Pseudolabrys taiwanensis: one gene and its partner. The protein of the gene in region 2 binds, or shares a complex with, the protein of the main gene of each other region. Links are inferred from orthologs where the notes say so. Each region holds a gene or a part of one and is shown on either strand. Other genes may lie near its edges.

Evidence for each region.
Region 1: the proteins of accD (region 2) and accC are in contact, whole or in part, in a solved structure (PDB 8UXZ), measured with the Escherichia coli proteins. The link is inferred for Pseudolabrys taiwanensis from one-to-one orthologs.

Annotation. Positions count from the first base shown.
Region 1 is NZ_CP031417.1:1,641,062-1,644,012, forward strand. Bases 1-2,948 are described here. They hold accC (acetyl-CoA carboxylase biotin carboxylase subunit), read left to right. Parts: upstream 1-764; coding sequence 765-2,132; downstream 2,133-2,948. Other genes in these bases: aroQ (type II 3-dehydroquinate dehydratase), read left to right, coding at 1-128; accB (acetyl-CoA carboxylase biotin carboxyl carrier protein), read left to right, coding at 177-644; DW352_RS07875 (outer membrane protein), read right to left, coding at 2,207-2,914. UniProt on the Escherichia coli protein: This protein is a component of the acetyl coenzyme A carboxylase complex; first, biotin carboxylase catalyzes the carboxylation of the carrier protein and then the transcarboxylase transfers the carboxyl group to form malonyl-CoA.
Region 2 is NZ_CP031417.1:3,927,738-3,931,740, reverse strand. What follows is about bases 1-2,932. They hold accD (acetyl-CoA carboxylase, carboxyltransferase subunit beta), read right to left. Parts: upstream 1,946-2,932; coding sequence 1,055-1,945; downstream 1-1,054. Other genes in these bases: DW352_RS18645 (Gfo/Idh/MocA family oxidoreductase), read right to left, coding at 2,755-2,932; DW352_RS18650 (MarR family winged helix-turn-helix transcriptional regulator), read right to left, coding at 2,195-2,758; DW352_RS18660 (bifunctional folylpolyglutamate synthase/dihydrofolate synthase), read right to left, coding at 1-937. In the rest of the region: more of DW352_RS18645, read right to left, coding at 2,933-3,945.

The sequences.
Region 1 (2,951 bases), 2.3 Mb from region 2 along the record:
AAAGCTTTCGTCAGAACTCTTATGTATCGAAGGCGGCCAAGGCCGTGATCGCCGGTTTCGGCGTCGACAGCTATCGCCTCGGCATCATCGGGCTCGCCGGCATCGTCGGCGCCAAGGACAAGCAATAGCGCGGCTCTCGCCAGCCGCGTCATCTCTCTCTTCAAGACGGATCATCGATGGCCAAATCGGCAAAGACCTTAGTCGACCGCGAACTCATCCAGGAGCTGTCGAAGCTTCTCGACGAGACGGGTCTGACCGAAATCGAAATCGAGCAGGACGGCCAGCGCATCCGCGTTGCCCGTGGCGCGGCGGCCGCGCCGACGGTCGTCGTGCCCGCGCGTGCCATGCCGGCCGCGATCCCGCAGCCGGTCGGTGAATCCGCCGCGGCGCCGCTCGATCCGGCCAAGCATCCCGGCGTCGTCACCTCGCCGATGGTCGGCACCGCCTATGCCGCGCCCGAACCCGGCGCCAAGCCGTTCGTCGAGATCGGCAGCAAGGTGAAAGCCGGCGAGACGCTGCTGATCGTCGAAGCCATGAAGACGATGAACCAGATCCCCGCCCCGCGCGGCGGCACCGTGATCCAGATCCTGTTCGAGGACGGGCAGCCGGTCGAGTTCGGCGAGCCGCTGGTGATTATCGAGTAGTCCTCTTCTGTCATCGCCCGCGAAAGCGGGCGATCCAGTAACCACAGACGAAGCGAATGCATACAACCGAAGCCACACGGAATACTGGATGCTCCGCTTTCGCAGGGCATGACATCTGCAATGTTCGATAAAATCCTCATCGCCAATCGCGGCGAGATCGCGCTGCGTGTCCTGCGGGCCTGCAAGGAGCTCGGCATTCCGACCGTGGCGGTGCATTCGACCGCCGACGCCGACGCCATGCATGTGCGCTTCGCCGACGAGAGCGTGTGCATCGGCCCGCCGGCGGCGAAGGACTCCTATCTGAACATCCCGGCGATCCTCGCCGCTTGCGAGATCACCGGCGCCGACGCCGTGCATCCCGGCTACGGCTTCCTGTCGGAGAACGCGCGCTTTGCCGAGATCCTCGCCGATCACGGCCTCGCCTTCATCGGCCCGAAGGCCGAGCACATCCGCATCATGGGCGACAAGATCGAGGCCAAGCGCACGGCCAAGCGCCTCGGCATTCCGGTTGTGCCCGGCTCCGAAGGCGGCGTGTCGTCCGACGCCGAAGCCAAGAAGATCGCCGACGAGATCGGCTATCCGGTGCTGATCAAGGCCGCGGCCGGCGGCGGCGGACGCGGCATGAAGGTCGCGCGCACGGCCGCCGACCTGTCGACCGCGTTGTCGACGGCGCGCAGCGAAGCCAAGGCGGCCTTCGGCGACGACGCCGTCTACATCGAGAAGTATCTGGAAAAGCCGCGCCACATCGAGATCCAGGTGCTCGGCGACGGCAAGGGCCACGCCATCCATCTCGGCGAGCGCGACTGCTCGCTGCAACGCCGGCACCAGAAAGTGCTCGAGGAAAGCCCCTCGCCCGCGCTCAACGTCAAGGCGCGCGACGAGATCGGCGAGGTCGTCGCCAAGGCGATGCGCGAGATCAATTATCTCGGCGTCGGCACGGTCGAATTCCTCTACGAGGACGGCAAGTTCTACTTCATCGAGATGAACACGCGCATCCAGGTCGAGCATCCGGTGACCGAAATGATCACCGACATCGACCTGATCTTCGAGCAGATCCGCGTCGCCGCCGGCGCCGAGCTGACCTTGAAGCAGAGCGACATCCGCTTCCACGGTCACGCCATCGAGTGCCGCATCAATGCGGAGAACCCGGTGTCGTTCCGGCCCTCGCCCGGCAAGATCCTGCACTATCACCCGCCCGGCGGTCTCGGCGTGCGCATCGACTCGGCGGTCTATCAGGGCTACTCGATCCCGCCTTATTACGACTCGCTAGTGGGCAAGCTGATCGTGCACGGCAAGACGCGGCAGGAATGCCTGATGCGGCTCAAGCGTGCGCTCGACGAAGTCGTCGTCGACGGCATCGAGACGACGCTGCCGCTGTTCCGAGCGCTGCTCGCCGAGCCGGACATCATCGACGGCAACTATCACATCCACTGGCTCGAGCAGTTCCTCGCGAGCGGCGGCATGCAGAGCGAGCCGCTGTCGTCCTGACGGCGGCCGCATCGCCAGGAACACGCGCCTGAGCGAGCCAACGCGGGCGAACGCGACGTTCGCCCGCCCGCAGATCAGAACCGGTAGTTGAGCCCGGCGCGGGCCAGACCAAACTTCAGATCGGGCTTCAACGCCGAACCCGTGCCGCCAATGATGTCGGCGAGATAGTTGTTCTTTTCGCCCAGATCGACGTGCAGATACTCGAACTTGGCGCTCCAATTCTCGCGCACCGCGATTTCCACGCCGCCGCCAAACGTCCAGCCACGATGCGTCGCCGTGTCCTCGACACGGGTTCCGCTCACGACATCGTGGATCTCGAGCTTGTTCTTGCCGAAGGCAAAGCCGCCGGTGACGTACGGCATGACCCGATCGAAGGCGATCCCGAGGCGGCCACGCGCCGTTCCGAACCACTCCAGCGCGTTCTTGGCGGTGACGGTCGTTGTCGGCAACAATGCGCTGCCGCTGGCGTCGGCATACTGCAAATCGACTTCGAAGCCGAATACTGCCCGGCCGGCCTGCCAGTTGTAACCGAGCTGCACGCCGCCAACGAAGCCATCATAGTCCGACGAGAACGGCAATGTCGCCGAGGAAACGCTGAGGATGGTGTCCGCCGTGCCGAAGGCATAGCCGGCGTTCACCCCTGCATAGAACCCGGTCCACGTCGCCGCACGCGCAGGCGAGAGCACTGTCGAAGCCGGCGCGATATCGGCGGCAGAGACCGGCGTCATGCCGGCAGACAGGAGAACGGCGGCAGCGGCCACGATCACTTTATTCATGGTCATTGTAAGTCCCTTGAACGTCACACGACGGCGTGATTCC
Region 2 (4,003 bases):
GCCCGCCGTCGAGCCACAATTCGCTGCCCGGAGGCGCGAGGTCGACGAGCTTGCCCTGCGCGAGCCGCTGCATGCGCGCCGGCCAATCGGCTTTCACCAGCCCCGCCTCGTAAGCGGCCGCGGGAATCTTCAGCGACGGGATCGCGCGCAAAGTGGCGATCGCGAGGCCCGCGTTCTCGAATTGATGCCGGCCGTAAAGCTTCGGCGCCGGCAGATCGAGCAGGCCATTGTCGTCCTGATAAACGAGGCGGCCGCGTTCCTCGGTGGCGGTGAAATCCTCGCCGGAAATCTTGAGCGGCGCCTTGAGCCGCGCCGCCTGGCGCTCGATCACACGCAACACATCGCCATGCTGCGCGGCGATTATGGCCGGGACATTCCGCTTGAGGATGCCGGCCTTCTCGGCGGCGATCTTCTCCAGCGTGTCGCCGAGGAAGTCGACGTGGTCCATCGATATGCGCGTGATGACGGTGGCGAGCGGCGCGTCGATGACGTTGGTCGCATCGAGCCGGCCGCCGAGTCCGACTTCGAGCAGGAGCACGTCGGCCGGATGGCGCGAGAACAGCAGCAGGCCGGCGGCCGTCGTGATCTCGAACACGGTGATCGGCGCGTCCTTGTTGGCGCGCTCGCATTCCTCCATCGCCCCGGCGAGTTCGTCATTGGAGACGAGCGCGCCATTCAGCCGGAAGCGCTCGTTGAAGCGCGCCAGATGCGGCGAGGTGTAGACGTGCACGCGCTTGCCGGCGGCTTCCAGGATGGCGCGCAGGAAGGCGACGGTCGAGCCTTTGCCGTTGGTGCCGGCGACGTGGATCACCGGTGGCAGTTTCTTCTCGGGATGTCCAAGCGCGGCCAAAAGCTGCTGCAAGCGATCGAGCGAGAGATCGATGCGCTTGGGATGCAGCGCGGTCAGCCGCGCGAGGATGGAGTCGATGGGGGTCATCTAGATCTTTCTGTCATGCCCGCGAAAGCGGGCATCCAGTAAGCACAGGCGTCGCAATCATAGGACACCGGGAGTACTGGATCATCCGCTTTCGCGGATGATGACGTCCGTGTGCGATCACGCGTGCGCGGGGATCGGCAAAAGCTCCTGCGCCGGCGCGGCCGGCGCCTTGGTCATGAGGCGGCACAAGCGGGCCAGCGTCTCGCGGAGTTGGTGACGGTGCACGACCATGTCAACCATGCCATGCGCGGCGAGATATTCGGCGCGCTGGAAGCCTTCCGGCAGCTTCTCGCGGATGGTCTGCTCGATCACGCGCGGCCCGGCGAAGCCGATGAGCGCGCCCGGCTCCGCAATATGCACATCGCCGAGCATGGCGTAGGAGGCCGTGACGCCGCCGGTGGTCGGATTGGTGAGCACGACGATGTAGGGCTTCTTGGCCTCGCGCAGCATCTGCACGCCCACGGTGGTGCGCGGCAACTGCATCAGCGACAGGATGCCTTCCTGCATGCGCGCGCCGCCCGAAGCCGCGAACAGGATATACGGCGTCTGTCGGCGCACCGCGGTCTCGAAACCGGCGATGATCGCTTCGCCCGCGGCCATGCCGAGCGAGCCGCCCATGAAGTCGAAGTCCTGCACGCCGATGGTGACCGTCTGGCCTTCGAGTTTGCCGACGCCGACCTTCACCGCGTCCTGATAGCCGGTCTTGGTGCGGGCATCCTTGAGGCGATCGACGTAGCGGCGCTCGTCGCGGAATTTGAGCGGGTCGAGCTGCACATCCGGCAGCGGGATGTCCTCGAACTCGCCGCTGTCGAACATGCCCTTGAGCCGCGACGGCGCCGAGATGCGCATGTGGTAGTTCGACGCGGGAATGACGAACTGGTTGGCCTCGACGTCCTTGTAGAAGACGAGCTGGCCGGTCTCCGGGCACTTGATCCAGAGATTTTCGGGCGTCTCGCGGCGCAGGAAGCTGCGAATCTTCGGCCGGACGACGTTGGAGATCCAGTTCATCGGAATCCTTTAACTTTCAAAGGCTTGGCCGGCCGCAGCCCGGCCGTCACCCCCGCTATAGCGCGGAAACCGGCCCGTATATAGCCACCCCGGGCGGCGGAGTCATGACGCGGTTACGCTGTCCGGCAGAGTAGCCTAACCCCGTTATCCGGAGGTGGCCGGCGCAGCCGGCCCTCGAAGGATACGGCCCCGGAATCACCGTCCGTCGCCCTTCGAGGCTCGCTTCGCTCGCACCTCAGGGTGACGGCCTCACTTCTTGCGCGACCGGCGGCCGCCTTTGGCGGCGAGGCGCGAGATCTGCCGGGTCGAGGGCATACGCTTGTCGGTTTCCTGCTCGTGACGGGCGAGGTTCTCGATCACGGCCAGCAACACCGTGCGGGCGGCGGCGATGTCGGCGGTCTTCACGCCTTCGACGGCGATGCGGTTGACCTCCTCGGCCTGCGGCACCAGGCGCTCCTTTAGCGCGCGGCCGGTGGGCGTGAGGAAGACGTAGACCTTCTTGCGATCATTGCCGAGTTGACGCCGTTCGACATAGCCGAGCTTCTCCATCGTCTTGAGCGCGGAGAAGGTGGTGGGCTCCATCACGCCGGCCTGATCGCTCAACTCGCGTTGCGTCAGGCCGTCGCCTTCCCACAGGATGCGCAGGAACGACCAATGGCCGAACGACACGTCGTGCTCGGCCAGGCGCACGCTGAGCGCGCGCACGAGGGAGCGCGCGGCATCGCGCACCAAGTGCGCCAGGCGATCGTCCGGCACGGCCTCGCGCCAGTGGCGGAGGATGGTCTCCATGCCGGAAGTCGGCGGCGTACTCATGCGCGGTCCCGCGGCAAGCCGGTTTGATGCGACAGCGCGATGTCGGTGCCGTTGCGCGCCGAGCGCAACATGGCGAGACAAACTTCGAGGGTCGCCATCGCCCAGCGGCCGTCATGCAGCGGCGCGCGCTTGTTCACGACCGCCTCATAGAGCTCATCGATCACTTCGACGCGCGGTACCGGCGGCGGCGGCAGCTCGTCGAGCCGGCCGATGCCCTGCTGATACACCATCACGCCATCCGGCGTCGGACGCAGCTCGCCGCGCTCGCAGCTCACCAGCACGAGGCCGAAATGCTGATGATGCTGCGGCGGTGCGCTGGAGGCCGGCTGATAGCCGGAACCACCATAATTGCGGGCATTTTTCGCCGCCGCTTCGACATCGGGATCGTCGTAGCGCTGCAGCACGCGCGGCCCCTGTGCCTTCTTCTGTTGGCCCATCTCGCCGACCCAGCCTTGGAATTCGTCGGAATCGAAATGGCCGTAGCCGTCGTAGGTGAGCGAGGCGAAGACACCGTCTTCGAACGTCAACAAGGCTGAGAAGGCGCCTTCGGTCGGCCGCGTCGGATCCCATGCGCCGGTCTGCGCGCGCACGGCCTTGGCGCGGCCGCCGCCGAGCAGACGCACGACATCGACTTGGTGCGGTGCCTGAGAGAACAGCGCGCCTCCGCCCTTGGCCGTATCGAGCTCTTCCGGCCGGCGCGGCCGGTAAAGGAAGTCGGTGTAGTTGAGCGCGGTGATCATGCGCACGCGGCCGAACGCGCCGCTGTCGATCAGCTTGCGGCAATGCAGGATCGGCGCGTTGAACGAGTGGCTGTGGCCGACGATGAGATGAACGCCGGCCGCGCGCGCCGCTTCGATCATCTCTGTCGATTCGGCGAGCGAGATCGCAATCGGCTTCTCGACGAGAATGTGTTTGCCGTGTGCTGCCGCGCTCTTCACATGCGCGGCATGAAGCTGATGCGGCGTCGCGACGTAAACGACCTCGACATCCGGATCGGCGCAGAGCGCTTCAACATCCTCATAGCTGCGCGCCTCGAACTCGGCGGCGAAGCGCTCGCGCGCCTCGGGTCGGGGATCGGCCGCCGCGACCAGCTTGATGCGCCGGTCGCGGGCCAAGGTTGGCAACATCACCGTGAAGGCCCGGCCGAGACCTGCAACCCCCAGGCGCAATTGGCGTTTCTCGTTCACGCTTCAACCCCGCTCGACAAGGGCGTTTCCTTTCACTAGTCTTATTCTTAGATATCTA